3 regions of the Bradyrhizobium sp. Ken51 genome follow, and region 1 is predicted to be linked to each of the others. Evidence: predicted binding sites of a transcription regulator. Region 1 holds the regulator's gene; each other region holds the start of a gene.

Region 1 (4,998 bases):
GCAGGAAACGCACGACATTGTCGCCGGCGCCGACGGTGAGCAGCTTTTCAGCGCGCAAGGCGGCAACGAGATCGCCTGAAGGCACCACGGCCTTGATGCCGATCAGGAGGCCCTCGCCGCGCACTTCGCTGACGACATCGCCATGACGGTCGATCACGGAGGCGAGCTTCTGCTTGAGCAGCAGCGACATCCTCTGCACGTGGTCGAAGAAGCCGGGCTTGAGCATGACGTCGAGCACGGCGTTTGCCGCCGCGATCGCGAGCGGGTTGCCGCCGAAGGTCGAGCCGTGGGAGCCGGGCCCCATGCCGGCAGCCGCGTCTGCAGTCGCGAGCACCGCGCCGATCGGGAAGCCGCCGCCGAGCGCCTTAGCCAGCGACATCACGTCGGGGGTGACGCCGGTGCGACGATGCGCGAACAGATCGCCGGTGCGGCCCATGCCGGTCTGCACCTCGTCGAAGGCGAGCAGCAGGCCCTTGTCGTCGCAGAGCTGGCGCAACGCCCTGAGGAAGGCGGGCGTTGCCGAACGCACGCCGCCCTCGCCCTGGATCGGCTCGATCAGGATGCCGGCGGTGTGCGGACCGATCGCCTTTTTCACGGCCTCGATATCGCCATGCGCAACCTGGTCGAAGCCCTCCATCGGAGGGCCGAAACCTTCGAGATATTTTGCCGAACCCGTCGCAGCCAGCGTCGCCAGCGTGCGGCCGTGGAAGGCGCCTTCGAACGTGATGATGCGATAGCGCTCCGGATGCCCGTTGGAGAAGTGATGATGGCGGACCAGCTTGATCACACCTTCCAGCGCCTCGGCGCCGGAATTACAGAAGAACACGAAGTCCGCGAAACTTTCATTGCACAGGCGCGCGGCGAGCTTTTCGCCGTCCGGGCTCTGGAACAGGTTCGACATGTGCCAGAGCTTAGCGGCCTGCTCCTGCAACGCCGCGACCAGCGCCGGATGGGCATGACCGAGCGCATTCACCGCCACCCCGGAGGTGAAATCGAGATAGCGCTCGCCATTGGTCGCGATCAGCCAGCAGCCTTCGCCACGCTCGAAACCGAGGTCGGACCTGGCGAAAACGGGGAGCAAATGCGGCGCTACGCTGTTAGTCATGACGATCACTTGAATGTTGCGGACGGTGTGCGTGCATTGCGCAACGCACCATCGACCGGCCCGGAAAACGAAACGTGCCGCCTCTTGAGGGCGGCACGCACGACTATCTTAGGCCCGGTGAAACCGGTGTCAATGCCGCCCGGAAAGCCTCGCGAAACGCTGGATCCGTAGTCTTGCGGTGCCGATTTTGCGGGATTTCACCACGGAACATGTGGAAGCGAGTCGGCGGACTCTTGCGCGGGAGTCACGCCATATTGTAGCGTTTGGATTGTCAGATACGACATCTCGTGCAGTGGTTCTGATCTCTAAGTCCTTATGTACCGGCGTAAACGTTCGGGCGTTCTAGTCACGCCCGGCGAGCCTTAAGGGATTCTGGCGGCACGGGTTTTTGAAGGCTTAGGCATTCGCTGCGAGGCCCCAGGATGGCTGGCGCGCAGCGAGGGAAAGGGTGCAATGACGGTTTTGACCTGGTCCGATGATCGCGTCGAGCAGCTGAAAAAGCTCTGGGAGGCCGGACTTTCGGCCAGCCAGATCGCGGCGGAGCTCGGCAATGTGACCCGCAATGCCGTGATCGGCAAAGTGCACAGGCTCGGCCTTTCGGGCCGCGCCAAGAGCCCGTCATCGGCAGCGCCCCGGCCGCGCAAGGCGCGCCCCGCGCAGCACATGATGCGGGTGAGCCGCCCGATCTCGCGCGGCAACACCGCGCTGGCGCAGGCCTTCGAGGTCGAGGCTGAGCCGGATCCGGTCACCTACGACAACGTGGTGCCGATGAGCCAGAGGCTGTCGCTGCTGGAATTGAACGAGGCGACCTGCCACTGGCCGGTCGGCGATCCCTCGAGCCCGGACTTCTTCTTCTGCGGTGGCCGGGCGCTGTCCGGCCTGCCCTATTGCGCCCAGCACTCGCGCGTTGCCTACCAGCCGGCGTCCGATCGGCGCCGCGCACCGGTGAAGCCGGGTCCGCGGTAAGTCAGTTTCGATTTCAGGATCGAGCCGTGACGCGATGACGGCTCAAAAATAATGAATGTCGTCCCGGCGAAGGCCGGGACCCATACTCCGAGCACGTAGTTGTTGTGCGAAAGGGTAACTCCGAGTCTTCGCCAAACCGCGCCCTGTGGTTATGGATCCCGGCCTTCGCCGGGACGACATCGGAGATTGTGGCGGCAGCGCTAGATCACCTGCCAACATCACACCGCAAAATCTCCTACACCTGCTCCGCCTTGGCAAACCGATCATCCAGCGCGTAGCCGGCGCCGCGGACGGTGCGGATCGGGTCCTGCTCGCGGCCGAGGTTGAGCAGCTTGCGCAGGCGGCCGATATGTACGTCGACGGTCCGCTCGTCGATATAGATGTCGCGGCCCCAGACGCTGTCGAGCAATTGCTCGCGCGAGAACACCCGGCCCGGATGCTCCAGGAAGAACTCCAGCAGGCGATATTCGGTCGGACCGAGATCGATCGGCCGACCCGAGCGCGCCACGCGGCGCTTGTCGCGGTCGAGCTCAATGTCGCCAAAAGCAAGTACGGTGGCGAGCCGCTCGGGGCTCGCGCGCCGCAGCAGGCCTTTCACGCGCGCCAGCAGCTCCGGCACCGAGAACGGCTTGACGATGTAATCGTCGGCGCCGGTCGCAAGACCCCGCACCCGCTCGCTCTCCTCGCCGCGCGCGGTGAGCATGATGATCGGGAGCTGCTTGGTCTCGGGACGGGTGCGAAGCCGCCGGCACAATTCGATGCCTGACAGGCCCGGCAGCATCCAGTCGAGCACGATCAGATCGGGGATGTGCTCCTTGAGGCGGGTGTCGGCGTCGTCGCCGCGCATCACCGTCTCGACGTCATAGCCATCGCCTTCGAGGTTGTAGCGGAGAAGCTCGGTCAGAGCTTCCTCGTCCTCAACCACCATAATGCGTGCGCCCATCGGGTCGTCGCTCCTTAAGTCTTCAGGTGTTCGGTACCGTGTTGGCGAAGGTCGTCATGTCGCCCTTCGGCCGCTTGTCGGTGATCGCCTGGCCCTCGATCATGTAGAACACGGTCTCGGCGATGTTGGTGGCGTGGTCGCCGATCCGCTCGATGTTCTTGGCGCAGAACATCAGGTGAATACAGAACGAGATATTGCGCGGATCCTCCATCATGTAGGTGAGGAGCTCGCGGAACAGCGAGGTGCAGATGGCGTCGACCTCCTCGTCGCCCTTCCACACCGCCATCGCCGCCGGGAGATCATGCGCGGCATAGGCGTCCAGCACCGACTTGACCTGCTGCTGCACGAGGTCGGTCATGTGCTCGAGGCCGCGGAACAGCTTGAGCGGATGGAAGTCCGTCTCCAGCGCGGCGACGCGCTTGCCCATGTTCTTGGCGAGGTCGCCGATGCGCTCGAGATCGGTCGCGACGCGCATGGCGCCGACGATCTCGCGCAAATCGACCGCCATCGGCTGACGGCGGGCGATGGTGAGCACCGCACGCTCCTCGATGCGCTTCTGCAGCGCGTCCAGCTCGGTGTCGATGGCGACGACACGCTGGCCGAGCGGGACGTCGCGGCGGATCAGCGCGTCGACGGACTCGACGATCATGCGCTCGGCGATGCCACCCATCTCGGCGACCAGGCGGGTGAGTTCCTGGAGGTCGGTATCGAAGGCCTTTGCGGTATGTTCAGAACCCATGTCGCGTCTCCTAGCCGAACCGGCCGGTGATGTAATCCTGCGTGCGCCGGTCGGTCGGCGACGTGAAGATCTTGCTGGTGTCGTCGAACTCGATCAGCTCGCCGAGATACATGAAGGCGGTCTTGTCGGAGACGCGCGCCGCCTGCTGCATGTTGTGAGTGACGATCGCGATCGTGTAATCCTCGGATAGCTCCTGGATCAGCTCCTCGACCTTGGCGGTCGAGATCGGGTCGAGCGCCGAGCAGGGTTCGTCGAACAAGATCACCTCGGGCCTCACCGCGACGGTGCGGGCGATGCAGAGGCGCTGCTGCTGGCCGCCGGAGAGCGACAGGCCGGAGGCGTTGAGCTTGTCCTTGACCTCGTTCCACAGCGCGCCGCCGCGCAGCGCCTTTTCGACGCGGCCGTCCATCTCGGACTTCGAGATCTTCTCATAGAGACGGATGCCGAACGCGATGTTCTCGTAGATCGTCATCGGGAACGGCGTCGGCTTCTGGAACACCATACCGACGCGGGCGCGCAGCAAATTGAGGTCCAGCTTGCCGTCCAGGATGTTGGTCTGATCGAGCATGAGCTGACCGGTGGCGCGCTGGCCGGGATAGAGGTCGTACATCCGGTTGAAGATGCGCAGCAGGGTCGACTTGCCGCAGCCCGACGGACCGATGAACGCCGTGACGCGGTTGGCGCCGAGCGTCAGGTTGATGTTCTTCAGCGCGTGGTGCTCGCCGTAATAGAAATTCAGGTTGCGTACGGTCACCTTGGGCGGCGCCTCCGGCAGCACCGGCGCGTGGGGCAGCCCACCGGCCGCGCTCATCGATACGGAAAGATCACTCATTTTGCGGTCCTCTCGGCGCCAAGGATGCGCGCGCCAATATTAAGGGCAAGAACGGTCAGGGTGATGAGCAGCGCCCCGCTCCAGGCCAACTGCTTCCAGTAGACATAGGGGCTCTGCACGAAGTTGTTGATGGTGACCGGCAGGTTCGCCATCGTCTTGTTCAGGCCGAGGCTGAAGAACTGGTTCGACAGCGCGGTGAACAGCAGCGGCGCGGTCTCACCGGCGACGCGGGCGGTCGCGAGCAGCACGCCCGTGATGAGACCCGATCGGGCAGCACGATAAGCGATCCGTTTGATCACCAGCGAACGCGGTAGGCCGAGCGCCGAGGCCGCCTCACGCAACGCGTTCGGCACCAGCAGCAGCATGTCCTCGGTCGTGCGCAGCACCACCGGGATCACGATGACCGCGAGCGC
Region 2 (4,998 bases), on a different contig from region 1:
GGAACGGGCCGTCGATTCGGCTGTGGTGGCGATGTCGGACATTGCGGCAGCGTTTGGCAGGGAAAATGAGCCTGATCAAGCCTCATCTGGTGATTGCGGAGCCTTCCGGCCAGCCCCATATCCGGCCTGGGATCAGGTTGGGAGGGACGGCCTTCCCTTCCCATCACCACGCCAGTCGCGGGGACGACCCTGCCTTGAATGGAGGGTCGTCATGGCCTGGAGCATCCTGTTCGTCGCCGGTCTGCTGGAGATCTCCTGGGCGATCGGCCTCAAATATACCGAGGGGTTCAGCAAGCTCGTTCCGTCGGTCCTCACGCTCGGCGCCATGGCCGGCAGCATCATCCTGCTCGGGCTCGCCCTCAAATCGCTCCCGATTGGAACCGCTTATGCAGTCTGGACCGGAATCGGCGCAGTCGGTACCGCGACGCTCGGCATCATCCTGTTCGGCGAGCCGGCCACCGCGTTTCGCCTCGCCAGCATCGGACTGATCGTCGCCGGGATTGTCGGACTGAAGCTGGTTACCTGACGAAGATCTTGACCGCCCACCAGCTCAGCGCGGCGACGATGGCCGAGGCCGGCATCGTGATCACCCAGGCATAGACGATCGAGCTGGCGACGTTCCAGCGCACCGCCGAGAGGCGGCGAGCAGCGCCGACACCGACGATGGCGCCGGTAATGGTGTGGGTGGTCGAGACGGGAACACCGAGGAAGGTCGCCATGAACAGGGTCGCGGCACCGCCGGTCTCGGCGCAAAATCCCTGCATCGGGGTCAGCTTTGTGATGCGCAGGCCCATGGTCCGAACGATGCGCCAGCCGCCCATCAGCGTTCCCATCGCCATCGCGGCCTGGCAGGAGAGCACCACCCAGAAGGGGACGAAGAATTCGCCGCCGAGCTGGCCCTGCGAATAGAGCAGCACGGCGATGATGCCCATGGTCTTCTGCGCGTCGTTGCCGCCATGGCCGAGCGAATAGAGCGAAGCGGAGGCGAATTGCAGGATGCGGAAGGCGCGATCCACGGCAAAGGGCGTGGAGCGCACCGAGGCCCAGGAGACGATCGCAACCAGCACCATCGCGAGCAGGAAGCCGACCAGCGGAGACAACACGATGGCGATCACCGTCTTGGACAATCCGCTCCAGACCGCCGCCGAAAGCCCGGCCTTGGCTACGCCTGCACCAAACAAGCCACCGATCAATGCATGAGACGAGGACGATGGGATGCCGAGTGCCCATGTCACGAGGTTCCAGACGATGGCGCCGACGAGCGCGGCGAAGATCACCTGAGCATCTACGATCGCGGGATCGATGATGCCGGTGCCGATGGTCTGGGCGACGTGGAGCCCGAACACCAAGAAGGCGACGAAATTGAAGAACGCGGCCCAGAACACCGCGTATTGCGGCCGCAACACGCGGGTCGAGACGATGGTCGCGATCGAATTGGCGGCGTCGTGCAGGCCGTTCAGGAAGTCGAACAGCAGCGCGACGGCGATCAATCCGACCAGGACGGGAAGACCCAACGCAACATCCACGGCGTGGCCCTGCCCTATACTTGCTCGATGACGATGCTGTTGATCTCGTTGGCGACGTCGTCGAAGCGGTCGGCGACTTTCTCGAGGTGGTCGTAGATCTCTGCGCCGACGATGAAATCCATCGCGTTGCCGTCGCGATGCTTGAGGAACAGTTCCTTCAGCCCGATATCATGGAGGTCGTCGACGCGGCCTTCCAGCTTGCCCAGCTCTTCCGTGATCGCGGTCAGCATCGCCACGTTCTGACCGATCTTCTGCATCAGCGGCAGCGCACGGCCGACCAGATTGGCGCATTCGATCAGGAGCCCGCCGATCTCCCGCATCGGCGGCTCGAAGCTGCGGACTTCGAACAGCATCACGGCCTTGGCGGTCTGCTGCATCTGGTCGATGGCGTCGTCCATCGAGGTGATCAGGTTCTTGATGTCACCACGGTCGAACGGGGTGATGAAGGTGCGGCGCACCGCCGTCAGCACCTCACGGGTGATGTTGTCGGCATCGTTCTCGAACTGGTTGACGCGCTGGCAATAGACCGGCGTCTCCTCGCCCCCGTTGAGCATGCTCTGGAGCGCGATCGAGCCCTGGATCACGGTCTGGGCGTGGCGGTCGAACAGGTCGAAGAACCGTTCTTCCTTGGGCAGGAAAGCGCGAAACAATCGCATCATGGGGGAGAGACTACCGGTTGGATGATGGCCTGGCCCAAGCGGGCCGTCATGAAACTGTCATAGACCATTTTCGATCCACGCGCGTGCCACCTCACGCCCGTGGAGCCGGATCATCCACCGCTTTCGCACGTCAACACATCTTCCAATATATCAATGACTTACAGCGACCGCCGGAAGTAATGCGCGATTTCGCCGATGACGCCGCGGCGGAAGGTGAGCACGCAGATCACGAAGATCGAGCCCTGAATCACGGTCACCCATTGGCCGAACCCCGCCAGATATTGCTGCATGGCGATGATCACGAAGGCGCCGACCACGGGACCGAACACGGTTCCGAGTCCGCCGACAAGCGTCATCAGCACGACTTCGCCCGACATCGACCAGTGCACGTCGGTGAGCGAGGCATTCTGCGCCACGAAGACTTTCAGCGCACCGGCAAAGCCGGCCAGCGTGCCCGACAGGACGAAAGCCAGGAACTTGTACTGATCGGTCCGGTAACCGAGCGAGATCGCGCGCGGCTCGTTTTCGCGGATCGCCTTCAGGACTTCGCCGAACGGCGAGTTGATGATGCGGAAGATCAGCAGGAAGCCGGCGAGGAAGCCGACCAGAACCACGTAGTAGAGCACGGTCGGCTTGGTCAGATCGAACAGGCCAAACATGCGTCCCTGCGGGATGCCCTGGATGCCGTCTTCGCCATGGGTGAACGGCGCCTGGAGGTAGATGAAGTACAATAGCTGCGACAGCGCCAGCGTGATCATCGAGAAATAGATGCCCTGGCGGCGGATCGAGATATAGCCCGTGATGAGCGAGAGCACGAACGCACCGGCGACGCCGACGAGGATGCCGAGCTCCGGCGGCAGCGCCCAGACCTTCAGCGCATGCGCGCTGCAATAGCCGGCCGTCCCCAGGAACATCGCATGGCCGAAGGACAGCAAGCCGCCATAGCCGATCAGCAGGTTGAAGGCGCAGGCGAGCAGCGCGAAGCAGAGCGCCTGCATCACGAAGAACGGGTAGACTCCGGTGAATGGCACCGAAGCCAGCAGCAGCGCCATCACCACGAACACGATCATCTCGTCGCGGATCGAGCGCGGGGTTACCGGCAGCGTGTCGTCCGTCAAGGCTGTCATATCAGGCCGCCCTTCCCGTCAATCCCGTTGGCTTCACCAAGAGCACCAGCACCATGAGCACGAACACGACGGTGTTAGAGGCCTCGGGGTAGAAATATTTGGTCAGGCCCTCGATCACACCGAGCGCGAAGCCGGTGATGATGGAGCCCATGATCGAGCCCATGCCGCCGATCACCACCACCGCGAACACCACGATGATGAGGTCGGCGCCCATCAGCGGCCGCACCTGGTTGATCGGCGCCGACAGCACGCCGGCGAGCGCGGCAAGGCCGACACCGAGGCCGTAGGTCAGCGTGATCATGCGCGGCACGTTGACGCCGAAGGCGCGCACCAGCGTCGGGTTTTCGGTGGCGGCGCGCAAATAGGCGCCGAGCCGGGTCTTCTCGATCAAGAACCAGGTCGCGATGCAGACCACCAGCGAGAAGATGACGACCCAGCCGCGATAGACCGGCAGGAACATGAAGCCGAGATTCATGCCGCCCTTGAGCTGATCCGGAATGGCGTAAGGCAGGCCGGAGGAGCCGAAGTAGTTCTGGAACACGCCCTGCACGATCAGCGCAATGCCGAAGGTCAGGAGCAGACCGTAGAGATGATCGAGCCCGGTCAGCCATTGCAGCATGGTCCGTTCCAGGATCATGCCGAAGATGCCGACAATGATCGGCGCAAGCAGCAACGCCCACCAATAGTTGATGCCGCCGAGGTTCAGCAGGAAATAGGCGACGAACGCGCCCATCATGTAGAGCGCGCCGTGGGCGAAATTGATGATGTTGAGCATGCCGAAGATCACGGCAAGCCCGAGACTGAGCAGCGCGTAGAACGAGCCGTTGATCAGTCCCACCAGTAGCTGAGCGTAAAGAGCCTGCATCGATCCCGCACCCGGTCCCTTCGGCGTTCCCTGAAAGTCGCCCGCAGGCCTGATGGCCTGCGGGCGGTTATCTTACTTCTTCAAGAGAGCGCACTTGCTCTCGGACAGCGGCGTGAAGGCCTGGTCGCCCGGCACCGTGCCGACCAGCTTGTAGAAGTCCCACGGTCCCTTGGACTCGGAGGGCTTCTTCACCTCGAACAGATAGGCATTGTGGATAGTGCGGCCGTTGGGCTGGATCTCGCCCTTGCCGAACAGATCGTCTTCCGTCGGCATCGACTTCATCTTCTCGACGACCTTGGCGCCGTCATGCGGGTTGCCGCCGAGCGCTTCCAGGGCCTTGAAATAGTGACGCACGCCGGCATAGACCCCGGCCTGCACCATGGTCGGCGGCGCGTTGTTCTTCATCTTCTCGGCGAAGCGTTTAGAGAACGCACGGGTCTGGTCGTTCATGTCCCAGTAGAAGGTCTCGGTGAAGTTGAGGCCCTGTGCGGTCTCGAGGCCGATCGCCTTCACGTCGGTGAGGAACAGCAGCAGCGCCGCGAGCTTCTGGCCGCCCTTGACGATGCCGAATTCAGCCGCCTGCTTGATCGTGTTGGTGGTGTCGCCGCCGGCATTGGCAAGGCCGATGATCTTGGCCTTGGAGGCCTGCGCCTGGAGCAGGAAGGACGAGAAGTCCGGCGTGTTCAGCGGGTGCTTGACGCCGCCGACCACCTTGCCGCCATTTGCGGTAACGACAGCGGTGGTGTCGCGCTCCAGCGCCGCGCCGAAGGCGTAGTCCGCGGTCAGGAAGAACCAGGTGTCGCCGCCGGCCTTCACCAGCG
Region 3 (4,998 bases), on a different contig from region 1:
AGAGGATGATATGGGCGATGTAGCGCCGGAAGCCCTCTTCCTCGACCATCAGTAGGTCACCTTGCGTTCGACGAAGCGGAACTGGATTCCGGTGAGCACGATGACCATGACCATCAGGATCACCGACTGCGCCGCCGAGCTGCCGAGATTGCCGCCGAGCAGTCCGTCGGAATAGACCTTGTAGACCAGCGTGACCGTCGACGTTCCCGGACCGCCGCGGGTCATGGTGTCGATGATGCCGAACGTGTCGAAGAAGGCGTAGACGATGTTGACCACCAGCAGGAAGAAGATGGTCGGCGACAGCAGCGGGAAGGTCACGGTCCAGAACCGCCGCATCGGACGGGCGCCGTCGATCGCGGCGGCCTCGAACACGCTCTTCGGGATCGCCTGCAGGCCGGCGAGGAAGAACAGGAAATTATAGGAGATCTGTTTCCAGGCGGCGGCGAGGATGATCAACGCCGCGGCCTGGTCGCCATCGAGCAGCGGATTCCAGTCGATGCCCATATTGCGTAGATAGCGCGAGAGCACGCCGAGCGAGGGATGCAGCATGAAGATCCAGAGCACGCCGACGACCGGCGGCGCCACCGCATAGGGCCAGATTAGCAGCGTGCGGTAGAGCATCGAGCCACGCAGCGGCTTGTCCGCCATCACGGCGAGCAGCAGCGCGAAGGACAGCGACGAGACGGCGATCGCGAACGAGAAGAAGAACGTTCGGACGATCGCCTCGAAATAAGCCGCGTCCTTGAACAGCTCGATGTAATTTTCGAACCAGACAAAGGTGGTCGACAGCCCAAACGCATCCTGGAGCAGGAAGGACTGGATCACCGCTTGCAGGGCCGGCCAATAGAAGAAAATCAGGACGATCGCGAGCTGCGGCGCAACCAGCGCGTACGGCAACAGCCTTGACTGGAAAATGGCTTGCTTTTGCATGATGCCAGCAGAGCGGCAGGCCGGGTCGCGGCCTGCCGCTCATTGCCTCACTTGACGGCGGTCTTTTCGAACTGCCGCAGCATCGTGTTGCCGCGCTCGACGGCGGCATCCAGCGCCTGCTTGGCGGTCTTCTTGCCGGCCAGCGCCTGCTCGATCTCTTCCGACCAGACGTCACGCAGCTGAACCATGTTGCCGAGGCGCAGACCGCGCGAATTCTCGGTCGGCTCCTTGTTGGTCAGCTCCAGCAGCGGGGTCTCGAGGTAGGGCTGATCCTTGTAGAAGCCCTCGGCCTTGGCCTTCTCATAAGCAGCCTTGGTGATCGGCAGGTAGCCTGAGGCCTTGTGGATATAGACCTGGCGATCGGTGTCCGAGAGGAAGGTCAGGAACTTCGCGACGCCCTTGTATTCGTCGGCCGACTTGCCGCCCATCACCCACAGCGAAGCGCCGCCGATGATCGAGTTCTGCGGCGCGCCCTTGACGTCCGGATAATACGGCATCGGCACGGCGGTGAAGGCGAACTTGGCCTGCGCCTTGACGTTGCCGAAGAACGCCGACGAGGTCAGATAGATCGGGCATTCGCCGGAGGTGAAGCGGCCCTCGCCGGTGTTGGTGCGGCCGGCGTAGTCATAGGTCTTGGTCTTCTGCAGCTCGACCAGGGTTTCGAGATGCTTGACCTGAAGCGGACCGTTGAACTCGAGCACGGTGTCGAAGCCGTCGAGGCCGTTGGCCTTGCTGGCGAGCGGCACGTTGTGCCAGGCGGAGAGCTGCTCGAGATTGACCCAGGTGATCCAGGAGCCCGAGAAGCCGCAGGTGTCATGACCGGCAGCCTTCAGCTTCTTGGCGGCCTCGAACGTTTCGGGCCAGGTCTTCGGGATCTCGACGTTCGCCTTCTTCAGCTCGTCGAGGTTCACCCACATCACGGTCGAGGACGAGTTGAAGGGGAATGAGAGCATCTCGCCCTTCGACGTCGAATAATAGCCGGTGATGGCGGGCAGGTAGATCTTGGGATCGAACTTCTCGCCGGCGTCGGCCATCAGCTTGTAGACGGGCTTCACGGCGCCGGTCGCGGCCATCATGGTCGCGGTGCCGACCTCGAACACCTGCATGATGTGCGGGGCATTACCGGCGCGGAACGCCGCGATGCCGGCGTTCATCGTATCGGGATAGTTGCCCTTGTAGGTCGGGATCACCTTGTAGTCGCTCTGCGACGCGTTGAAGTCGGTGGCGAGCTTGACGATGACGTCATTGTTGGCGCCGGTCATCGCGTGCCACCACTGGATTTCGGTCGCGGCCAAGGCCGGCGGGGCCGAGAGTCCAACCGTGAGTGTAATAGCGGCAGCCGCTCCAAAGTGTCGAAGAGCCATCAAGTAAACCTCCCTTGGCCGTTCTCTTAGGCCGTCAAAAATGATCGCTTGCGCTAGCAGCGCCATATGACGTTCACATGACTGTGTAAGCGGCCGAAACGAAAGCGGCAAGCGCTGGAAAAGGGAAGCCGTCAAATAGGCGAATGCCGCGCGCGCATCGTCCTCCGTTCGCGGTGCACAGAGCGCCCGCGCCGCAGTGCGGCATTGCCGTGGGATGTGGAAGGCGAGGGCCCTAGCGCTTGCGCTCGGGTCCGCAGACCGTGCCCTGCTCGACCATCGCGTCGATCTCGGACGTCGAATAGCCGAACTCGCCCAGCACCTCGGCTGCGTGCTGGCTGAATTTCGGCGGCAGGCGACGCAGGCTTGGCTTGCTGCGATCGAGCCGGATCGGGGACGCCACGCCCTTGTACCAGTCCTTCTCGATAATATCGCCGCGCGCGATTGTGTGCGGGTTGGTCAACGCCTGGTCGATCTTCTGCACGGGGCCTGCGGGCAGGCCCGCGGCGAGCAGGCGATTGCACAGCGACTCGGCCTCGTGCTGACTGAACACGGCGGCGAGCTCGGCCCGCAGCGCTTCGCGATTGGCGATGCGGTCCTTGTTGCGCGCAAAGCGCGGATCGGTGCCTAGCTCGGGCTTGCCGATCTCCTTGGCGAGCTTGCGGAAGGTGCCGTCATTGCCGACGCCGATGAAGATATTGTCGGTCTTGGTCGGGAAAATCGCATAGGGCACGAGGTTGGGATGCTCGTTGCCGGTGAGCGAGGGCGGCTTGCCATGCATGAAATAATTCGCGGTGTGCGGATGCATGATGGCGAGACCGGTCTCGTACAGCGTGGTCTCCAGGAACTGGCCCTGGCCCGAGCGCTGCCGTTCCGCCAGCGCCATCAGGATGCCGATCGCCGCATAGAGGCCGGTGCCGATATCGACCAGCGGCACGCCGATCCGCATCGGTCCGCTCTCGGGCGAGCCGGTCGCCGCGATCATGCCGGTCATGGCCTGGATGATGGCGTCATAGCCGGGATTGCCGCCGCGCGGGCCGTCGGCGCCGAAGCCGCAGATCCGGCAATGCACGAGGCGCGGGAATTTTTCGCGCAACATCTCGTTGCCGATGCCCCATTTCTCCAGCGTGCCCGGCTTGAAGTTCTCGATCAGGACGTCGGCGCTCTCCAGCATCTTGAGCAGCACGGTCCGGCCGCCCTCGGAGGCGAGGTCGAGGCCGATCGAGCGCTTGTTGCGGTTGATGCCGATGAAATAGGCCGCGTCTTCCTCGTGGAAGGGAGGGCCCCAGTCGCGCACCTCGTCGCCTGCGGGCGGCTCGACCTTGATCACGTCGGCGCCGTGGTCGGCGAGGATCTGGGTGCAATAGGGACCGCCGAGCACGCGCGTGAGATCGATGACGCGCAGGCCGCTCATTGCGCCCGTGGCAGCTCCAGAACTGACGGCTTCAGTCATGCCTTCGCGTCCCCTGTGTCGATGTGATCACAGGCCTAACGAGGTTCGTCCGAGCCGGCAATGGCTTCCCGCGTAGGGCGTCATGCAGGTCGGTCGCCGCATCCCGCGGCATGGCAAATAATCAAGGGAAGCGGCCGGCCCGAGGGGATCCGGGGTCAGCCGCTTCAGCTAACCGATCAGACGACCGTCAGGCGAACGTCGACATTGCCGCGCGTCGCGTTGGAATACGGGCACACCTGGTGCGCCTTCTCGACCAGCGCCTCGGCTTCCGCGCGGGCGAGGCCCGGCAGCGAGACGGCAAGGTCGATATCGAGACCGAATCCGCCGGCCGCGCGCGGGCCGATACCGACGGTGGAGGTCACGGAGGCGTCGGCCGGAACCTTCGGTCCGCCTTGCGAGGATACGAACTTCATCGCGCCGATGAAGCAGGCGGCATAGCCCGCCGCAAACAGCTGCTCGGGATTGTTGCCGGCGCCGCCGCCGCCGCCGAGCTCCTTCGGCGTGGTGAGCTTGACGTCGAGCGCGCCGTCGAGGGTCGCAGCATGGCCGTCGCGGCCGCCGGTGGCCTTTGCGCTGGTCTTGTAGAGGACGTTCACTGACATTTTCGTCTCCCTGTGTTTTCGGGTGGGGTGGCATCCTTATCGCAAACAATTAGATTGTGCGCAATTGAAATTATGAAGCCTCACATTTAATTGTTCGCAATTGAATGTGGCGCCGGCCGGCCCCAGAATGGAGCTGGTCCTGTGAGATTCTCGATGCCCCGGAAACATTCAGCAGCGGACGCGCCGCTGCGCCTCGACAACCAGATCTGCTTCGCGGTCTATTCGGCCGCGCATGCCTTCAACCGCGTCTACAAGCCGCTGCTGGACCGGCTCGGCCTGACCTATCCGCAATATCTGGTGATGCTGGTGCTGTGGGAGCGTGACGACGTGCCGGTCAAAAGCATCGGCGAAAAGCTGCACCTGGATTCGGGCACGCTGACGCCGCTGCTCAAGCGCCTCGAGGCCGCCCACCTCGTCAAGCGCACGCGCTCGAGCGAAGACGAGCGTCAGGTGCTGATCGCATTGACACCGCAGGGCCACGCCCTGAAGGACAAGGCGCGCGCCGTGCCGCAATCGATCCTGGCGGCGTCGGATTGCTCGGTCTCGGAACTGGTCGCGATGAAGGATGAGATTGTGGCGTTGCGCGATCGGTTGAATGCGGTGATCGGGGAGTAGGGTTAGAGCCGTTTCTTGGCGAAGGCGCGACCGGACG

The links. Region 1 encodes PhoB, which activates phosphate uptake and scavenging genes when phosphate is short. Its sites were predicted from a motif close to TGTCATNNANCTGTCAT; they were not measured.
Region 2: AC0L27_RS05530 (DUF47 domain-containing protein) is a predicted target of PhoB. The motif match lies at 2,230-2,246, and genes of this name have one in related genera.
Region 3: ugpB (sn-glycerol-3-phosphate ABC transporter substrate-binding protein UgpB) is a predicted target of PhoB. The motif match lies at 2,361-2,377, and genes of this name have one in related genera.

What each region holds. Positions count from the first base shown of each region.
Region 1 covers NZ_JBVVPB010000023.1:93,914-98,911, forward strand. Annotated here, with positions in the region: gene AC0L27_RS30250 (aspartate aminotransferase family protein) at 1-1,105, opposite strand, end outside; gene AC0L27_RS30255 (GcrA family cell cycle regulator) at 1,559-2,071, shown strand; gene phoB (phosphate regulon transcriptional regulator PhoB) at 2,307-3,014, opposite strand; gene phoU (phosphate signaling complex protein PhoU) at 3,037-3,753, opposite strand; gene pstB (phosphate ABC transporter ATP-binding protein PstB) at 3,764-4,585, opposite strand; gene pstA (phosphate ABC transporter permease PstA) at 4,582-4,998, opposite strand, start outside.
Region 2 covers NZ_JBVVPB010000002.1:403,585-408,582, forward strand. Annotated here, with positions in the region: gene AC0L27_RS05515 (peptide chain release factor 3) at 1-42, opposite strand, end outside; gene sugE (quaternary ammonium compound efflux SMR transporter SugE) at 212-526, shown strand; gene AC0L27_RS05525 (inorganic phosphate transporter) at 519-1,526, opposite strand; gene AC0L27_RS05530 (DUF47 domain-containing protein) at 1,541-2,185, opposite strand; gene AC0L27_RS05535 (branched-chain amino acid ABC transporter permease) at 2,344-3,312, opposite strand; gene AC0L27_RS05540 (branched-chain amino acid ABC transporter permease) at 3,314-4,177, opposite strand; gene AC0L27_RS05545 (ABC transporter substrate-binding protein) at 4,250-4,998, opposite strand, start outside.
Region 3 covers NZ_JBVVPB010000007.1:384-5,381, reverse strand. Annotated here, with positions in the region: gene ugpE (sn-glycerol-3-phosphate ABC transporter permease UgpE) at 1-49, opposite strand, end outside; gene ugpA (sn-glycerol-3-phosphate ABC transporter permease UgpA) at 49-930, opposite strand; gene ugpB (sn-glycerol-3-phosphate ABC transporter substrate-binding protein UgpB) at 978-2,294, opposite strand; gene AC0L27_RS14045 (CaiB/BaiF CoA transferase family protein) at 2,527-3,744, opposite strand; gene AC0L27_RS14040 (organic hydroperoxide resistance protein) at 3,921-4,346, opposite strand; gene AC0L27_RS14035 (MarR family winged helix-turn-helix transcriptional regulator) at 4,500-4,961, shown strand; gene AC0L27_RS14030 (GIY-YIG nuclease family protein) at 4,964-4,998, opposite strand, start outside.